Regions from separate parts of the Pseudomonas sp. PGPPP1 genome, predicted to be linked through region 3. Evidence: predicted binding sites of a transcription regulator. Region 3 holds the regulator's gene; each other region holds the start of a gene.

Region 1 (4,955 bases), on a different contig from region 3:
CTCCACCGCGCCGGCCATGCTGGTGATTTCACCGGATTGCTGCTCCATGCCTTCATACGCACCACCGGACAACCCGGACAACGCCTTTGCCCGGCTGTTGACCTCTTCGGCCGCCTTGCGAATATGCGAGACCATGGTCGACAGCGCCTCACCCATCTGGTTGAAGCTGCGCGCCAACTGGCCGATTTCATCATGGCTGGAAACATTCAGACGTACGCTCAGGTCGCCCGCGCCCAACGCCTCGGCCTGACGCACCAGGTCGCTCAAGGGCTGCAATTTGCTGCGCAGCAGCCAGACCGCGGCACCCACCGCGAACAACATCGCCAGTACGCTACCGATCACCAGGCGGATGCCCACCGCCCACGTCACTTCGCGGATCTCCGACTTCGGCATGCTCGCTACGACCGACCACGGGCCCCCTTCGAACGGCACCGAGACACTGTAGAAATCTTCGTTCTTGTCACTCCAGAAGCGCCCCTTGCCCGGCGTTTTTGCCAGGTCGAGCATCAGTGGGATCGCCGGGTCCAACGCCTGCACGCCCGCCGGCGGCACCAGCCAATGCTTTTGCTCATCCAGCAACGCCAAGGAGCCGGTCTTGCCGATACGGAACCGCTTGAGGTTGTCGAACTGGGCGTTCTGCGCATCGGTATAGTCGAAGCCGACAAACAGCACCGCAATGACCTTGCCAGCAGCATCGCGCACCGGTGTGTATTGGGTCATGTAAGAGCGTTCGAACAGCACCGCGCGGCCAACGTAGCCTTGCCCGCCCAGCAAACGTTGATAGGCCGGGTGCTGGTGATCCAGCGCAGTGCCGATCGCGCGGCTGCCGTCCTGCTTGGTCAGCGAAGTGCTGACGCGAATAAAGTCCTCGCCATTGCGCACAAACACAGTGGCTACGCCGCCCGAGTTGTCCTTGAACTCATCGACCTCATCGAAATCGTTGTTCAACACATCGCTGCCCAAATACAGGCTTGGGGTCTGCACGCCTGCCACCGTCACCGGCTGGTCCGCACGCACACTCAAACCGGCGCCAAAGCGCTTTTCAAACAACCCGCTCAAACGCTGGGTGCTCTCGCGCAAGGTGCTGTGGAAGGTATTGAGTTGGTCGGCGAGCAAGCGCGCCTCGCTGGCCAGGTGTTCCTCTCGGGTATCGAGGTTGGCGGAGTCGAGGGAACGCAAGGCAAACACGGTACTGCCGCTGATAACGACAGCCAGAATCACGGCTAACGCGAGGCCTAGCTGGGAGGCGATCCGAGCGCGAGGTTGAGACATGACAGCTCCTGGCCGAGGCCAGGATCATCCTGATCTCATAGCGCTACTCGGCAAATTATCTAGTGGGAAGCGTTGGTGCACGATGGTTCCAACACACCTACTTCGGCGCGCGCGATCAATACTTGAGCGAATCACAGGGTTATCGCGCAAACGATTGCACGAACGGTCACAGGCACTCAGTCGAGGCGCTCGACCGCAGGCAGCTCCATCGCCTTGACTTCACCTTGAAGAAAGTCCGCCAACCGGCGCAATCGCTCGCCGCCGGGGCGGGTTTTCGGCCACACCAGGTAATAGTTTTCCCCACTGGCAACAGCGGTCGGCCAAGGCAGGCTCAGCCGTCCCTGGGCAACGTCTTCGGCCACCATCAGCAAATCCCCCATGGACACGCCATAACCCCGCGCAGCGGCGATCATGCCCAATTCCAGGGTATCGAACACTTGCCCGCCCTTGAGCGATATCTGCGATGACAGGCCCATGCGCTCCAGCCAGTTGCGCCAATCGCGGCGATCCGGCGTGGGGTGCAGCAACTCGGCGGTTGCCAGGCGCTCGGCATCCCAGGGGCCGTCTTCCAACAGGTTCGGCGCGCCCACGGGGATCAATAATTCGGGGAACAGGTAGCAGGCCTCCCAGTCCGCCGGAAAATGCCCGTAGCTCAGCAGCACTGCGCAGTCGAACGGCTCCTGGTTGAAGTCGACTTCGTCCACGCTCATCCAGGCGCTAGTGAGTTGCACCTCATTGCCCGGCTGCACTGCCCGAAATCGGCTGAGCCGCGCCAGCAACCAGCGCATGGTCAGTGTGGACGGCGCCTTCATGCGCAGGATGTCATCTTCGGCGTTCAGGGTATGGCAGGCGCGCTCCAGCGCGGCGAACCCCTCACGCACGCCGGGCAACAGCAGGCGAGCGGCCTCGGTGAGTTGCAGAGTACGCCCGCTGCGCTGGAACAGACGGCAGGCGAAATGCTCCTCCAGCGTACGGATATGCCGGCTTACCGCGCTTTGGGTAATCGACAGTTCTTCTGCTGCACGGGTGAATGAGTTGTGCCGAGAAGCCGCCTCAAATGCGCGAAGGGCATAAAGCGGAGGAAGACGACGAGACATCTGAAAATTCCTACAGAGCAATACCGCACCCTATCAGATTCACATACATGAGTTTTAGTCATGCTGACGATCGCTTTTATCCCTTTGTGCGAAGCGCTGGGAGCGCCGAGAATCAACCCTTCCACAACCCTCTGACTATTTGAGCGTGATGATCATGCAGCATCCGGCACGTACCGAACTCTGGGCCATTCTACGGCTGTCGGGGCCGTTGATTGCCTCACAGTTGGCGCACATGCTGATGGTGCTGACCGACACCCTGATGATGGCGCGCCTGAGCCCTGAAGCCCTGGCCGGTGGCGGCCTGGGCGCGGCCAGTTATTCGTTCGTGTCGATCTTCTGCATCGGCGTGATCGCTGCCGTGGGCACCCTGGTGGCGATCCGTCATGGCGCAGGCGACATTGAGGGCGCCACCCGTCTGACCCAGGCGGGGCTGTGGCTCGCCTGGCTGATGGCCCTGGCCGCCGGCTTGCTGCTGTGGAACCTCAAGCCGCTGCTGTTGATGTTTGGCCAGACCGAAACCAACGTGCATTCGGCGGGACAATTCCTGACGATCCTGCCGTTCGCCCTGCCCGGTTATTTGAGTTTCATGGCCCTTCGCGGGTTCACCAGCGCCATCGGCAAGGCGACACCAGTGATGGTGATCAGCCTGTGTGGCACCGTGCTCAACTACCTGCTCAACCACGCCTTGATCGAATGCATGTTTGGCCTCCCTAAACTCGGCCTGATGGGTATCGGCCTGGTCACGGCCATCGTCGCCAACGGCATGGCGTTGGCGCTGATGTGGTACATCCGCAGCAATCGCGCGTACGCCGCCTACCCGCTGGGCAACGGCCTGCTGCGCCTGAACACCCAGTACCTGCGTGAATTGTGGCGCCTGGGCCTGCCGATTGGCGGCACCTACGCCGTGGAAGTCGGGTTGTTTGCCTTTGCGGCGCTGTGCATGGGCACCATGGGCAGCACGCAACTGGCATCGCATCAGATCGCCCTGCAAATCGTTTCGGTAGCGTTCATGGTGCCGGCGGGGATGTCCTACGCGGTGACCATGCGCATCGGCCAGCATTACGGCGCGGGGCAATTGCTGCAGGCGCGCATGGCTGGTCGGGTTGGTATCGGCTTTGGTGCGGCGGTGATGTTGGGATTTGCCGCGGTGCTGTGGCTTTATTCCGACCCGCTAATAGGGCTGCTCATCGACCACAACAACCCGGCTTTCCACGATGTGATTGTCTTGGCCGTCAGCCTGCTCGCCGTCGCCGCTTGGTTCGAGCTGTTCGACGGCGTGCAGACCATCGCCATGGGCTGCATTCGCGGGCTCAAGGACGCCAAGACGACCTTCCTGATCGGTGCGGGTTGCTACTGGCTGATCGGCGCGCCGTCCGCCTGGCTGATGGCGTTCACGCTGGGTTGGGGCCCAACCGGTGTGTGGTGGGGCTTGGCGCTGGGCCTGGCGTGTGCGGCGGTGAGCCTGACTTGGGCGTTTGAAGCGAAGATGAAGCGGATGATTAGGCGGGAGCCTGAGGTTCGCGCTGAATTCCAAGCGATGCAGCCGGACTAGGAAATGTGCGCGGTCCGTGTGGGAGCAGGCACACCAGCTCCCACACTGACCGGGTTTACAACTCAGCCCAGCAACGCCTGCTGACTCTTGCCAAAGGTCAGGTACTCCACTAACTCCGGCAACGGCAGCGGCTTGCTGATCAGGTACCCCTGGGCCTGGTCACACCCAAACAACCGCAACAGCGCCAACTGCTCAGGGGTTTCCACCCCTTCGGCCACCACTTCCAGGTTCAGGTTGTGGGCCAGGTTGATCATGGCGTGGACCAGCTTGCGATTCTCTTCGCGCTCTTCCATGCCGCCCACGAAGCTCTTGTCGACCTTCAACAAGGCAATCGGCAAGCTGTTGAGGTGCACGAACGATGAGAAGCCAGTACCAAAGTCATCCAGGGAAAACCGCACACCCAGGCGACCGAGGGCATCCATGGTCTGCTTGACCAGATCGCTGCGGCGCATCACGGCGGTCTCGGTCAGTTCGAACTCCAGCCAGCGCGCATCCACGCCACGCTCGGCGATCAACCGGCTGAGGGTCGAGAGCAACTGGCTGTCCTGGAATTGGCGGAACGACAGGTTGACCGCCATGTGCAACGGCTGCAGGCCGCGTTCACGCAGCGCCTGCATGTCGCGCAGGGCCCGGGAAATCACCCAGTAACCCAACGGTACGATCAGGCCGCTCTGCTCGGCCAAGGGCACGAACTCGCTGGGCGGCAACAACCCCCGCTCGCCATGACGCCAACGCACCAGGGCTTCCAGACCGACGATATGCCCATCGTCCAGGTCGAGGCGCGGCTGGTAATGCAATTCCAGTTCATCACGGCGCAAGGCGCGGCGCAGCTCCGTTTCCAGGTCGGCCAGGCTGCGGGCATTGCGGTTGATGCGTTCGTTGAAGATATGAAAGGTACAGCCCTGGGTGCTCTTGGCTTGCTGCATGGCGATATGCGCATGCCACATCAGCGGGTCGGCACCGGCGCGGGCGCGGGCGTGTGCCACCCCAAGGCTGCAGCCGATCAGCAGGCTTTCGCCGTCCACCCAGTAGGG
Region 2 (4,955 bases), on a different contig from region 3:
ATCGATTTGGCAGAAGCGTCGATCAACCTGAGCTTGCAGCAAACCATGTTGCAGGCGTCGCAACTGGCATTCGTGAAAATCTCGCAGTTGAGCCTGTTCAACAAGATGTAAGCGCCAGTACCTCAAGCGGCCCAGCCTGGAAACAGGCTGGGCCGTTGTCGTTTCTACGGCTTAATTGTTTGAAGGTTTTGCATAAACCACAGACAATTAGGTGACCTGTGAGTCATAAAGCGCATCTTCACTGTATCGTGTGAAAAGGATAAGTCGTCGCAGGGCCTTTACGGGGCGGCTTTCAGCGAGTTTTTTGCGGGGTTATCCCCTTTTATTGTCAGCACTCGGCGGGGCAGCTCGCGGGGTGATCTCCAGCTATTTAGTATTGGGAAGCCACAATGATTGGCATAAAAAGCATCGCCAGTTACGTGCCGGCCGACGGGATCGATAACTACGCCCAGGGTGCCAAATTCGCCAAGGATGAAGAATTCATCATTGGCAAGATCGGTTCGGCGTTCCTGCCGCGCAAGGAAGCTGCGCAGGAAACCTCCGATCTGTGTGTCGAGGCGGTCAACGCTTTGTTTGCCAATAACCCGGATTTGAAGCGCGAGTCCATTGACGCGCTGATCGTCGTCACCCAGAACGGTGATGAAGAGGGTTTGCCCCACACTGCGGCCATCGTCCAGGACAAACTGGGCCTGCCGACCCACGTTGCTGCGTTCGATATCTCCCTGGGCTGCTCCGGCTACGTCTACGGCATCTACGCGATGAAAGGCTTCATGGAAGCCGCCGGCCTGAAAAACGGCCTGCTGATCACCGCCGACCCGTATTCGAAGATCGTCGACCCGGAAGACCGCAACACCACCATGCTGTTCGGTGATGCCGCCACCGCGACCTGGATGGGCGAAGACGCTCCCTGGTTGCTGGGCAAGTCCAAGTTCGGCACCGACGGTTCCGGCGCGCCGCACCTCAAGGTCAGCGATGGCGTGTTCTTCATGAACGGCCGCCAGGTGTTCAACTTCGCATTGCTTAAAGTGCCGGCACATTTGCACGAGCTGCTCAATGAGTCGGACCTCAAGGCTGACGAGATCGATGCGTTCTGCATCCACCAGGGCAGTGCGGCCATCGTCGACGCCGTGGCGCGTCGTTTTGAAGATGCGCCGGTGGACAAGTTCATCAAGGACATGGTCGAGACCGGCAACACCGTGTCGTCGAGCATTCCGCTGTTGCTGGAAAAGCACGTGATGGACGCCACCTGGAAGCGTGTCGCCATCAGTGGTTTTGGTGTGGGCCTGTCGTGGGGCTCGGCGATTCTCTATCGCCCGTGACACGATAATAGGCGGCACAACAAAACGCCGATGATCGAGAGATCATCGGCGTTTTTTATTTGGCGCCAGAAAAGCCAATGAAACCGGGGTTTGGCTCCTGCGTAAGCCCTTGAATTGCAAGGGGTGGCACGGCGCCATTAAAAAAATCAAAAAAAAACCTCAAGCAACCGGCACACACGACGATAACTATTACGAAGGTTCTCTAGGCCACACCCGGCGGTTGCCAGGGCCGGAAGCCGCAGTAAACAACCCCACGAGGATTTCGTCATGGCTTTAACAGTAAACACCAACATCACTTCCCTGTCCGTTCAGAAAAACCTGAACAAAGCCGGTGATGCTCTGAGCACCTCGATGACTCGCCTGTCTTCCGGCCTGAAAATCAACAGCGCCAAAGACGACGCCGCTGGCATGCAAATCGCCAACCGTCTGACCTCCCAGGTTAAAGGCATGACCGTTGCCATCGCCAACGCCAACAACGGTACTTCCATCGCCCAGACCGCTGAAGGCGCGATGCAAGAGTCGACCAACATTCTGCAACGTCTGCGTGAACTGGCTCTGCAGTCCGCGAACGGTGATAAAAGCGACGCTGACCGTGCTTCCCTGCAACAAGAATTCACCGCTAAATCTGGTGAGCTGACCCGTATCGCCCAAACCACTACCTTCGGTGGTCGTAACCTGCTGGACGGTTCGTTCCAGAACGTTGCTTTCCAGATCGGTTCTGACGCTAACCAAACTATCTCTTTCGGCATGAGCGACCTGAGCGCTACCGGCCTGAAGGGTACTTACAGCGAAGCTAAGCTGGATGGTTCTACTACCACTCTGTCGGCTTCCGTAACCGGTAATGCTGTTGTTCTGCCAGGTGGCACACCGGCTAGCAGCACCACCACGCCTTTCACCCGTACCGCTGCTGTTGGTGCCACTCTTGGTACTGCTGAAACCATCACGGTCAATGGCGGCACTGCTGTTAACCTGCTGGCCGCTGATACGCTGACCGATGTTGTAACTAAAATTAACACCGCTGCTGGTAGCACCATTGCTGCTGACGATGGTGGCGGCAATCTGGTTCTGACCTCGGGCTCCGCTATCACTGTTACTGGTGCAGGCGCTCTGGCTACTACTCTGGCTGGTGCTGCTGCAGCTGGTGGTGGCGTAACCACTAACGTTGCTGCTGTTCCAGGCAAACTGGCTGCTGCCGCTGAAATCAACATCAATGGCACCAACGTTGCTTTCGCTGCGAACGACGACCTGGCTGCTATCGCTGGCAAAATCAACACCTCCAACACCGCCAACAAGTTCGGCGTTACCGCTTCGGTATCCGCTGACGGTCGTCTGCAACTGGCTTCGGCTGATGGCAAGGCTATCAAACTGGGTAACGGTACTGGTGTTGCTGCCAACGGCGGTGCGGGTGCACTAGCTAAACTGGGTCTGTCGGCTGGTACTACCGAAGCCAAACTGGCTTCCGCTACTTCGGTTAGCCTGAACGGCACCGAAGTTAAGTTCACCGCGGGCTCCACCATGGCCGACATCGTGTCGTCCATCAACAGCGCCAGCACCGGTGTAACTGCCAGCAAAAACGCTGACAACACCCTGAACCTGTTCTCCACCAAGGACATCACCGTTGCCGATGGTAGCGCGGGTACTGGCCTGACCACTCTGGGTCTGACCGCTGCCGCTGCTGCACCGACCACCGCTACCAAAATGGACACCACCGTTGCCGACCTGAGCATCCTGAACGCTGCCAGCGCTCAGCAAACCATCCAGGCTCTGGAAGGTGCGATCCAGCAAGTAGACAGCCAGCGTTCCCAGCTGGGTGCGGTTCAGAACCGTTTCGACAGCACCGTGGCCAACCTGCAAAGCATCACTGAAAACTCCACCGCAGCCCGTAGCCGCGTACAGGACGCCGACTTCGCTTCCGAAGCCGCTGAACTGACCAAGCAACAAACTCTGCAACAAGCATCCACCGCTATCCTGTCCCAGGCTAACCAGCTGGGCTCCGCTGTACTGAAGCTGCTTCAGTAACATCGGTAGCGGTTAGATAACGGAAGGGTGCGTCTACGTGCCCTTCCGTTTTTTCAGTTATGAGGTGATGACATGGACATGAGCATTAAGTTGAACGCGTCTTACCCGGCTGGCACCGCCCAGGCTGCTGTTGCGACTGCGACCCAAGCCCTGCCTGCAACCGAGACGACACAGGCTGGCACTGCACAGCCGCCGCGCGAAGCGCTGGAAAAAGCAGTGACCGATATTCGTGAATTTGTGCAGGCTTCCCAGCGAAACCTGGACTTTTCCATCGACGATTCCACCGGTCGTGTTGTGGTCAAAGTGATCGCTACCGACAGCGGTGAAGTGATTCGACAGATTCCATCCGAGACTGCGCTGAAATTGGCGCAAGACCTGAGCAAGGCCAGCAGCGTGCTGTTTGACAGCAAGGCTTGAGTTGGCACGAAACATGTCTCTGATTGCCGAATAGGCGACACTGCGCCAAGAAAGCGGCAGCCACAGAACAGGAGAAGAACAAATGGCGAGTTCAACGATTACCGGCCCGGGCTCGGGCTACGACACCCAAGGCATTGTGAAGGCACTGGTGGCGGCGGAAAAAGCCCCCAAGCAGTCCCAGATCACCAAGGCGCAAACAGACACTACCACCCAGCTGTCGGCTGTGGGTTCGGTCAAGAGTGCATTGGAAGCCTACCGGACGGCGATCACCAAGTTGAACAGCACTTCTTCGTTCAACGGCCTGGCGGCGACCACTTCCGATGACAAGACGGTAAAAGCCACCCTGGGTGACGGTGCCTCCAGCGGCAAGTACACGCTGGTGGTGGATAACCTGGCCACGTCGTCGAAAGTCACCAGCAAGTTGTTCACCGGCGCCTCTGCGGTGGCTAACCCGGGTGAAGAAAACCAGACCCTGACGATCAACCAGTCCGGCAAGAGCTACAACGTGATCATCACGGGTGGTTCGACCCTGCAACAGGTTCGTGAGTCCATCAACACCCAGCTTTCGGCCCAGGGCATCAGTGCCAACGTACTGAGCGATGCCAGTGGTGCGCGCCTGGTGATCGGCTCCAGCACCAGCGGCGTCGGCACCGACATCACCCTCAGCGGCGACTCCGACTTGGCTGCCGGCTACACCGCAGGCCCGGCCGCGCAAAACGCCAAGTATTCCATCGACGGTATCGCGATGGAGTCCACCAGCAACACCGTGACGTCCGCCATCAGCGGCGTGACCCTGGAATTGGTTGCGCCGACGGATGCCAACAAGTCCACCACCATCACCGTGGCCAGCAACCCGGCCACCTTGAAGACCTCGGTGCAGTCCTTCGTCACCGCGTATAACGCCCTGATGACGGCGATCAATGCCCAGACCAAAGTCACCGCCACCGGCGACCAAGCCACTACCACGGCGGGCGCACTGACGGGCGATGCGGGGATGCGTGACCTGGTCTCCAGCATTCGTAGTGAGTTGGTTAACGGTTCGGGTTCGGGGGCGATCAGCAGCCTGTCGCAGATGGGTATTACCACTGATCAGAAAACCGGCCTGCTGACCCTGGACGACAAGCAGTGGGATGCAGCCGTGGCCAAGAACCCGACCGATATCGCCAAGCTGTTCACCGGCGACAACGGCCTGATCTCGCG
Region 3 (4,955 bases):
ACTATCGTCGCGACAGTAGGGCCCAACGGCTGAGGTAGTGGGTTATGCAAGTTAAGCGTTTTTTCGCCGCCGATATGCGTCAGGCCATGAAACTGGTACGTGATGAGCTGGGCGCCGACGCCGCGATTATCGGTAACCGTCGTATTGCCGGCGGTGTCGAGCTGACGGCTGCCCTGGATTACACCCCCCAGGCACTGGCGCCCCGCGTGCCGAACATGGAGCTTGAAGACGAGCTGCGCAAGACCGCCTCGCGCATCGTCTCGGCCCAGGCTGAGCTGAGCATGCGTGGCGACAGCGACGCCACCACCAATCGCCAGTTGTTCGCCGGCTTGCCGCTGACGGCTGCCGAGCCGCTGGTTGAGCCGACCTTTGTCGAGCCGCCACGTCCTGCCGCGCCAGCCCCGGCCGCCGCAGTCGATGCGCGCGTGTTCGACTCGATGCGCTTTGAACTCAATGGCCTGCGCGAACTGCTGGAAGTGCAGCTGGGCTCGCTGGCATGGTCGCAGTTGCAAGGCAGCAAGCCGCAACAGGCCAACCTGTGGCGCCGCCTGCAACGCATTGGCCTGTCCGGCCCGTTGTCCCGCGACCTGCTGGCGTTGACCACCGAAATCGAAGAACCTCGCCAGGCCTGGCGCATGTTGCTGGCCCATTTGGCGCGGATGATCGTCACCCCGGAAATCGAACCCCTGGAAGAGGGCGGTGTGATCGCCATGGTCGGCCCTGCCGGCATGGGCAAGACCACCACCCTGGCCAAGCTGGCGGCGCGTTACGTGCTCAAGTACGGCGCGCAGAATATCGCGCTGGTGAGCATGGACAGCTATCGTATCGGTGCCCAGGAGCAGCTCAAGACCTTGGGGCGCATCCTCAATGTGTCGGTGACCCACGTCGATCCGGGCCAGTCCCTGGCCAACGCCCTCGACCCATTGCTGCGCAAACGCGTGGTGCTGATCGATACCGCCGGCCTGCAAGCCAGTGATCCGGCGCTGCGCATGCAGTTGGAAAGCCTGGCCGGACGTGGCATCAAGTCAAAAAATTACCTGGTGCTTGCAACCACTAGCCAGAAACAGGTTCTGACGGCTGCGTACCACAGCTACAAACGTTGCGGGCTGGCCGGTTGCATCCTGACTAAACTGGATGAAACCGCGAGCCTTGGCGAGGTGTTGAGCCTGGCTATCAGCCACGAATTGCCGGTCGCCTACCTGACCGATGGCCCGCGGATTCCGGATGACCTGCATCTGCCGCGTCGTCATCAGTTGGTCAGCCGTGCAGTCAGTGTGCAAATGCAAGAAGAGCCTAGCGAGGAAGCGATGGCCGATATGTTCGCCGACCTTTACCACAACCCGGCAAAGCGGGTGGGTTGAGGGCAGGACGAACACCGTGAAATGTACCTACATCGATGGTCTGCAAGATACACGCGGCCAAGCCATGTAGCCTGCGTCTAAGCAAGACAAGGTAAAGAAATAAAATGGGCAGCATGCATCCCGTACAGGTGATCGCGGTGACCGGCGGCAAAGGTGGCGTCGGGAAAACTAACGTGTCAGTGAATTTGTCCCTGGCCCTGGCAGAGCTTGGCCGTCGCGTCATGCTGCTGGATGCTGACCTGGGGCTGGCGAACGTCGACGTTCTGCTCGGGCTGACACCCAAACACACCCTCGCCGATGTCATCGAAGGGCGCTGCGAGCTGCGCGATGTGCTGCTCCAGGGCCCGGGTGGCATCCGCATCGTACCGGCCGCCTCCGGTACCCAGAGCATGGTGCACCTGAGCCCGGCGCAGCATGCCGGCCTGATCCAGGCGTTCAGCGATATTGGCGACAACCTCGACGTGCTGGTGATCGACACCGCCGCCGGGATCGGCGAGTCCGTGGTCAGCTTTGTGCGCGCGGCGCAGGAAGTCCTGCTGGTGGTCTGCGATGAACCCACCTCGATCACCGACGCCTACGCCCTGATCAAACTGCTTAACCGTGACTACGGCATGAACCGCTTCCGCGTATTGGCCAACATGGCCCAAAGCCCGCAGGAAGGGCGAAACCTGTTCGCGAAGTTGACCAAGGTCACGGATCGCTTCCTCGATGTCGCCTTACAATATGTCGGCGCAGTTCCCTATGACGAGTGTGTGCGCAAGGCCGTGCAAAAGCAGCGTGCGGTCTATGAAGCGTTCCCTCGTTCGAAATGCGCACTGGCGTTCAAGGCCATTGCCCAGAAGGTCGATACCTGGCCATTGCCCGCCAACCCTCGGGGGCATCTGGAGTTTTTCGTCGAGCGATTGGTGCATCAGACGAGCGCAGGACCCGTGCTATGACAGCGACCGGCTACAACGCGTACAAGAAGTCTGCCCGTGACAGCCAGGGCGAGTTGATCGAGCGCTACGCGCCGCTGGTCAAGCGCATCGCCTATCACCTGCTGGCACGCCTGCCCGCCAGCGTCCAGGTCGAAGACCTGATCCAGGCGGGCATGATCGGCCTGCTCGAAGTGTCGACCAAATACGACGCGAGCAAGGGGGCGAGTTTCGAGACGTATGCGGGTATCCGTATCCGGGGTGCGATGCTCGACGAGGTCCGTAAAGGTGACTGGGCACCGCGTTCGGTGCATCGCAATACGCGCATGGTCAGTGATGCAATTCGCGCAATTGAAGCAAAAACCGGTCGCGACGCTAAAGATCATGAAGTTGCGGCCGAACTCCAATTGAGTCTCGACGATTACTACGGGATTTTGAACGATACCTTGGGCAGCCGCCTGTTCAGTTTCGACGACCTCTTGCAGGACGGCGAACACGAAGGGCTGCACGAGGACGGCGCGAGTGCTCATCTTGAGCCGTCGCGCGACCTGGAAGATGAACGCTTCCAGGGGGCGTTGGCGGACGCGATAGCCAATTTGCCGGAGCGTGAGCGACTGGTGTTGGCGCTGTACTACGACGAAGAGCTGAACCTCAAGGAAATCGGTGAGGTCCTGGGGGTCAGCGAATCACGAGTCAGCCAGTTGCACAGCCAGTGCGCAGCCCGCTTGCGGGGGCGTTTGGGAGAGTGGCGAGCGCGCTGACAGGCAGTGTGGGGACACTGCAGACGAGACCGTGAAGCCGCAGGCTTTCGCGGGGGCGCTCCGTGGTACCCCGGCAGTCCTTTTTGTGTAATGCCTGTTGATTGAAATGGCGCGTCCAGGTGCTGGGCGCGTTTAAGACTGCTTGGAGGTCGAATTGGACAAGAACATGAAAATCCTCATCGTTGATGACTTCTCAACGATGCGGCGGATCATAAAAAACCTGTTGCGTGACCTTGGGTTCACAAACACGGTCGAGGCGGATGACGGCATTACGGCGATTCCGATCCTCAACAGCGGGAGCATCGACTTTCTGGTAACGGACTGGAACATGCCGGGCATGACCGGTATCGACTTGCTGCGCCACGTGCGCGCTGACGAAAAACTGCGCAGCCTTCCTGTGCTGATGGTGACCGCCGAAGCCAAGCGTGAGCAGATCATCGAAGCCGCCCAGGCCGGGGTCAACGGTTACGTGGTCAAGCCTTTCACTGCACTGGCCTTGAAAGAGAAGATCGAGAAAATCTTCGAACGCATCCACGGCTAATGCCATCGCGGGGGAGCTATGGAGCATAAAGAAACATCACAGGGAGACTTCGAGTCGACCCTGAAAAAGCATGCTCACCAGTTGGTCGACAGCCTTGAAAAAGGCCAGTTCGGCGACGCGGTGCAGTTAATCCATGAGCTCAACCAGACCCGTGACCGCGGCCTGTACCAGGAAGTGGGCAAGCTCACACGCGAGCTGCACAGTGCGATCGTCAATTTTCAGATTGACCCGCACATGCCCCAGGCCGAGGAAATCTCGCAAATTACGGATGCCACCGAACGCCTGTCCTATGTGGTCAGGCTGACTGAGGCGGCGGCTAATCGCACCATGGACCTGGTGGAAAACGCCACGCCTCTGGTCAACGGCATGGCCACTGAAGCCCAGGCCCTCAGCGTTGACTGGGGCCGCTTCATGCGCCGTGAAGTGGGGGCTGAAGAGTTTCGTGAGTTGGCGCGTCGGGTTGAAGGTTTTCTGTCTCGCAGCGAGCAGGAGAACCGCACGGTTTCCAGCAACCTCAACGACATTCTGCTGGCCCAGGATTACCAGGACCTCACCGGTCAGGTGATCAAGCGCGTGACCCAGCTGGTCACCGAAGTGGAAAGCAATTTGCTCAAATTGGTGCTCATGGCAGGCCAGGTTGACCGTTTTGCCGGCATCGAACATGACCGCGAAGCGATCCTCTCGGAAAAAGATCCGCAAAAACATCTCGCCAAGGGTGAAGGTCCGCAGATTCATGCCGATAAACGTGAAGACGTTGTATCGGGTCAAGATGATGTTGATGACCTGTTATCCAGTTTAGGCTTCTAAGGAGCACCCACATGAGCTTCGGCGCCGATGAAGAAATCCTTCAGGATTTCCTTGTAGAGGCCGGCGAAATTTTAGAGCAGTTGTCCGAGCAACTGGTCGAGCTGGAAAGCCGACCGGATGATGCGAACCTGCTCAATGCAATTTTTCGCGGTTTTCACACTGTAAAAGGGGGCGCCGGCTTCCTCCAGCTCCATGAGCTGGTGGAGTGCTGCCACATCGCCGAGAACGTGTTCGACATCCTGCGCAAGGGTGAGCGTCACGTTGATTCGGAATTGATGGACGTGATTCTCGAAGCACTGGATGCAGTCAACGGCATGTTCAGCGAAGTGCGCGAACGTGCACCGATCACTGCGGCCACCCCGGAACTGCTGGCCGCCCTGGCGCGCCTGGCGGAACCTGCCGACAACTCGCCCGCGCCGGTTGTCGAGGTGGCGGTCGCTGTCGTTGAAGCAGAGCCGGATGTGACCGACAGCGAGTTCGAACAGCTGCTCAACTCCCTCAGTGCCGTGAAGGCCGAGGCAGAAGCGCCAGCTGCGCCCGTTGCGGCACCGACCAGCGAAGACATTACCGA
Region 4 (4,955 bases), on a different contig from region 3:
GACACCCTCGATGATCTGCGGCAGTTACCGGTGCTCGGCGCGTTGGAGGCCGACCGCATGGTGCACCAGCGCATTCTCGACCCGCAGGGCAACCCCCATGAACTGGTGATGGAGGCCCGCCTGGGCATCGACGACTTCATCGTACGCAAGGCCAGCGCGATCATGGGCCTGGGCTTTACCGTACTGCCGATGATGTATTGCGAAGAAGAACTCGCCAGGGGCCAGTTGGTGCAACTGCTGCCGGAATGGTCGTTGCCGGGCGGCTGGTTGCAGGCCGTGTACCCGCATCGGCGCGGCGTTCTGCCGGCCATTCGTGCCTGGATCGACTACCTGGAAGAAGGCTTCAAAGGCTGCGGAGACCGTTTGCTATGAAAATGACCGAAGACCAAGTCGCCCGTTTCTGCCTGAGCCTGCCGGGCGCGCGCGAAGACTATAAGTGGGGCGGCGTACGTGTGTTCTCGATTGCCGGCAACAAGATGTTTGCCCTGCAGGGCCTGCGCGGCGATTCGCTGGCGTTCAAGGTCGACAAGGAGCTGTTCCTGGGCCACGTGGACCGCCCAGGCATCCACCCGGCGCCCTACTTGGCACGCGCGCAGTGGATCATCATGGACACGCCCTACCCACTGGGCGCTGAGGAGTTGCGTGGCCTGCTGCAGCGCTCCCACCAGTTGGTGGTGAGCAAACTGCCCAAGCGCACGCAGATCGGTTTATTGCTAGAGGACTGACAACAGGGTACCGCCGAGGAATAACTGGTCGAGCCAGAACACCTCATGCAACAGCACAATCACCCAGAACAGCACCTGGTAAGACACCTTGCGCGTCTTGTGCCGGAACACCTGCTGGGCAATCAACGCCCCCGGCCAACCGCCCGCCAACTCCACGGCGTGCAAGATGTTTTCCGGGGTGCGCCAGCGGTCAGTCTGCGCCTTGCGCTTGTCGCTCCAATACAGGAAGAACGCTATCAGGCTGACCACCCCATAGGCCGCCAACGGAATGATGGTCTCACCGCGCAGCCACACCAATACCGACCCCGTCAGCGGCGCAGCGCACAGCAGCACAAAGATCGCCGCTTTCAAGCGTGGGTACTGGATGCTCATGGCTTGACCGCAGTCCAGTCGATCCAGCCAAACTGCCACGTGGCCAGGATCACCAAGCCGAACGCGATCCGGTACCAGGCAAACGCTGCATAGCTGTGGCTGGCGATGAACTTGAGCAAGGCCTTGACCGCGATCATCGCGAAGATGAACGAGGTGACAAAACCGATGGCAAACACCGGCAGGTCATCCGGCTGGAACAGGTGGCGGTACTTGTAGCCCGAATACACCGCCGCACCGACCATGGTCGGCATGGCCAGGAAGAACGAGAACTCGGTGGCGGTCTTGCGCGACAGGCCAAACAGCAGGCCGCCGATGATCGTCGCGCCGGAACGCGAAGTGCCCGGAATCATCGCAAGGCACTGGGCAAAGCCGATCTTGATTGCATCTTTCCAGGTGATCTCGTCGACGGTTTCAGCGTGCGTCCGGTGCTGGCGACGCTCGGCCCACAGCATGATGATGCCGCCCACCACCAGCGCCGCAGCCACGGTGATCGGGTTGAACAGGTAATGCTTGATCAGGTCGGCGAAAATCACCCCCAGCACCACTGCCGGCAACACCGCGATGATCAGGTTAACCGTGAAGCGCTGGGCCTTGCGCTGGGTCGGCAAGCCGATGACCACGTCCAGGATCTTGCGGCGAAACTCCCAGACCACCGCGAGAATCGCACCCAGTTGGATAATGATGTTAAACGCCTCGAAGCGCTCGCCGCCGAACCCGATCAAGTCGGCAACGATGATCTGGTGGCCGGTGCTGGAGATCGGCAGGAACTCCGTGAGCCCCTCCACCACGCCAAGAATCAATGCCTGTATGGCGGTCCAAAAATCCATGCTTCCCCCAAAGGTCATGCTCATTGGCATGCCTCGATAATCTTTTTTAGTGGTTCACTGACGACAAGACCCGGTGTTGGAACTCAACGCCGGTACGGAAAATTCCGTGAGAAATCAGACAGTACTCAGGTTTCCCGATTTCAGGCCGAAAGCCTATCAGACACGCGGGAAAAGTCGATGCAGCGCCCACAATTATAAAAAGCATGGAGTGACAGGACGATGAACAGTTTGCGCAGTATGTCGATCAGCCGCCGTCTCTGGCTGATCCTGATAGTCGCCGTTCTGATGCTGCTGGCCCTGGGTTTGCTGATGCTCAAGCAGATTCACGGCGACCTTTACCAGGCCAAGCGCCAACAGACCCAACACGTGGTGCAGACCGCCAGCGGGATCCTGACGTTTTATCACGGCCTCGAAACCAGCGGCGTCATGACCCGCGAGTCGGCGCAGAAACAAGCCCTGAGTGCGGTGCGTGGGTTGCGCTACGACCATGACGACTACTTCTGGATCAACGACCTCACTCCCGTGATGATCATGCATCCAGCCAACCCAAAGCTGGACGGCCAGAACCTTTCGGCCATCCGCGACCCGGATGGGTTTGCGGTGTTCAACGAATTCGTGCTGCTGGCCAAGGCCAAGGGCGCGGGCGTCGTAAATTACCGCTGGCCCAAGCCGGGCGCAGACGCCCCGGTGGCCAAGACCTCGTATATCCAATTGTTCGAACCCTGGGGCTGGATCATCGGTTCCGGCGTGTACGTGGATGACGTGCAGGCCGAGTTCAGGGGGCAAGTCTGGAATGCGTCCTTGATGGGCCTGGTTATCGCCGCAATCATGGCGTTGCTGGTGGCGCTGATCGCCCGCAGCATCGTGCGCCCGCTGCAGGCGGCGGTGAGCGCGATGGGCAACATCGCCAGTGGCGAAAGCGACCTGACCCGCAGCCTCGACACCCACGGCCGGGATGAAATCACCCAGCTCTCCCACCACTTCAACAGTTTCACCGCCAAGCTACGCCAAGTGGTCAGCCAGTTGCAGGTGTGCGCCAACGCACTGGGCCAATCCTCCATGGAGCTGGGCAACAACGCCACCCAGGCCCACGACCGTAGCCAACAGCAGTCGCAACAGATGGAGCTGGTGGCCACTGCCATCAACGAAGTCACCTACGGCGTGCAGGACGTGGCCAAGAACGCCGAACACGCGGCCAGCGAAATGCGCGATGCCCAGGCCCAGGCGCAACAAGGCCAAGTGAACATCGACGGCAGCCTGCAGCAGATCGACCAGCTCTCCACCACCATCAGCCAAGCCGTTGAGGTAATCCGCACCCTGTCCAGCGAAAGCACGCAGATTGGCGGCGTACTGGAAGTGATCCGCTCGATTGCCGACCAGACCAACCTGCTGGCGCTCAACGCCGCGATTGAAGCCGCCCGCGCCGGCGAGCAAGGCCGTGGCTTTGCGGTGGTGGCCGATGAAGTGCGGTTGCTGGCCCAACGCACACAAAAATCCACTGCCGAGATCCAGGCGATGATCGAGCGGCTGCAAGGTCACTCGGAAGCGGCGGTCAAGGTGATCAGCGACAGCCACAGCGCCTCGCAACTGACCATCGAGCAAGCCGGCCAGGCCGGGGCCAGTCTTACCGCTATCGGCCAGGCACTGCGCAACCTCAATGGCCTGAACGCGTCGATTGCCAGCGCCACGTTGCAACAGGCGCATGTGGTGGAAGACATCAACCAGAACGTCACCCAAGCCGCCGGTTTGTCCCACAGCACCGCGTTGGCGGCCGAGCAGTCCAGTGTGGCCAGCGCCCATCTGCGCGGTTTGAGTGAACAACTCGACGGCCTGCTGCGCCAGTTCAAGGTCTAGCCCACTGATCATTCCCACGCGGGGCGTGGGAACGATCAATTCCTACGCCAATCTTCTTTGGTTACAATCCCCGCCCTCTCCCACGCTCCCAAGGAACCGCCATGTCCGGGCTTGAACTGTTCGCCGCTGCCCTGGGGGTGATCGCTGTCTGGCTGACGGTCAAGCAAAACCCCTGGTGCTGGCCCATCGGCCTGGTGATGGTGTTGCTGTACACCTGGGTGTTTTATGACGTGAAGCTCTATTCGGACATGCTGTTGCAGGTGGTCTACGCCGCGCTGCAAGTGTATGGCTGGTGGCAATGGACACGCGCAGGCGAGGTCAAGCAAGGCCGCCAGGTCACGAGCCTGGGCTGGCCTGCGATCATGACCAGCCTGGCAGTGGGCGCCGTCGGCAGCCTGTTGCTCGGCGCGGCCATGGCGCACTGGACCGACGCAGCCCAACCGTGGCTCGACGCGGCCCTCACCGGCTTCAGCCTGGTGGCACAAATGTGGATGGCGCAAAAACGCGTGCAATGCTGGCCGCTGTGGATTGCCGTAGATGTGATCTTCGTCGGGCTGTTCCTCTACAAAGGCCTCTACCTCACCGCCGCGCTCTACGCGCTGTTCACCGTGATCGCCGTGCAAGGCTGGCGTGAATGGCGTGCCGACCCGGCGTTGCAGCCATGAAGGTGGTGGTGCTGGCAGGCCCGGAGTCCAGTGGCAAAAGCTGGTTGGCGGCTGAGTTGCATCAGCACTTTGGTGGGTTGATGGTGGGCGAATACGTGCGCTACTTCATCGACCACCATCAACGCGACACCTGCCTGGCCGACATCCCGGACATCGCCCGTGGCCAACTCGCCTGGGAAGATGCCGCTCGCGCCGAGCAGCCCAACCTGCTGATCCTCGACACCCACCTGCTGACCAACAAGCTGTGGAGCCAGACCCTGTTCAGCGACTATCCCGCGTGGCTGGACAGCGAACTGCTGGCCCGCCATTACGACCTGCACCTGCTGTTGTCACCCGACGATGTGGAATGGACTGCCGATGGCCAGCGTTGCCAGCCAGAACTCACCGATCGCCAAGCGTTTTTCCAGGCCAGCCTGGACTGGATGCAACAGCATCAACAACCGGCCCTGGTGATTCGCGGCCATTGGGAAGAACGCCGGGCTGTCGCGTTTGCAGCAGTCGAGCAGCTACTC

Evidence for each region. Region 3 encodes FliA, which starts transcription of late flagellar genes. Its sites were predicted from a motif close to CTAAAGTTTNNNNNNNNNNNGCCGNTAA; they were not measured.
Region 1: CFE47_RS29900 (methyl-accepting chemotaxis protein) is a predicted target of FliA. The motif match lies at 1,372-1,399, and genes of this name have one in related genera.
Region 2: CFE47_RS13340 (flagellin N-terminal helical domain-containing protein) is a predicted target of FliA. The motif match lies at 1,478-1,505, and genes of this name have one in related genera.
Region 4: CFE47_RS04415 (methyl-accepting chemotaxis protein) is a predicted target of FliA. The motif match lies at 2,049-2,076, and genes of this name have one in related genera.

The regions. Positions count from the first base shown of each region.
Region 1 covers NZ_NKIG01000048.1:19,378-24,332, reverse strand. The annotation lists gene CFE47_RS29900 (methyl-accepting chemotaxis protein) at 1-1,272, opposite strand, end outside; gene CFE47_RS29895 (LysR substrate-binding domain-containing protein) at 1,449-2,369, opposite strand; gene CFE47_RS29890 (NorM family multidrug efflux MATE transporter) at 2,518-3,921, shown strand; gene CFE47_RS29885 (putative bifunctional diguanylate cyclase/phosphodiesterase) at 3,984-4,955, opposite strand, start outside.
Region 2 covers NZ_NKIG01000010.1:14,009-18,963, reverse strand. The annotation lists gene CFE47_RS13350 (flagellar hook-associated protein 3) at 1-111, shown strand, start outside; gene CFE47_RS13345 (ketoacyl-ACP synthase III) at 390-1,319, shown strand; gene CFE47_RS13340 (flagellin N-terminal helical domain-containing protein) at 1,587-3,338, shown strand; gene CFE47_RS13335 (flagellar protein FlaG) at 3,411-3,755, shown strand; gene fliD (flagellar filament capping protein FliD) at 3,838-4,955, shown strand, end outside.
Region 3 covers NZ_NKIG01000033.1:56,580-61,534, reverse strand. The annotation lists gene flhA (flagellar biosynthesis protein FlhA) at 1-33, shown strand, start outside; gene flhF (flagellar biosynthesis GTPase FlhF) at 45-1,361, shown strand; gene fleN (flagellar synthesis regulator FleN) at 1,466-2,299, shown strand; gene fliA (RNA polymerase sigma factor FliA) at 2,296-3,036, shown strand; gene CFE47_RS26700 (chemotaxis response regulator CheY) at 3,203-3,577, shown strand; gene CFE47_RS26695 (protein phosphatase CheZ) at 3,596-4,384, shown strand; gene CFE47_RS26690 (chemotaxis protein CheA) at 4,396-4,955, shown strand, end outside.
Region 4 covers NZ_NKIG01000001.1:966,993-971,947, forward strand. The annotation lists gene CFE47_RS04395 (LysR substrate-binding domain-containing protein) at 1-372, shown strand, start outside; gene CFE47_RS04400 (MmcQ/YjbR family DNA-binding protein) at 369-725, shown strand; gene CFE47_RS04405 (DUF1294 domain-containing protein) at 714-1,097, opposite strand; gene CFE47_RS04410 (undecaprenyl-diphosphate phosphatase) at 1,094-1,924, opposite strand; gene CFE47_RS04415 (methyl-accepting chemotaxis protein) at 2,144-3,778, shown strand; gene pnuC (nicotinamide riboside transporter PnuC) at 3,880-4,443, shown strand; gene CFE47_RS04425 (AAA family ATPase) at 4,440-4,955, shown strand, end outside; gene CFE47_RS04430 (MarR family winged helix-turn-helix transcriptional regulator) at 4,950-4,955, opposite strand, start outside.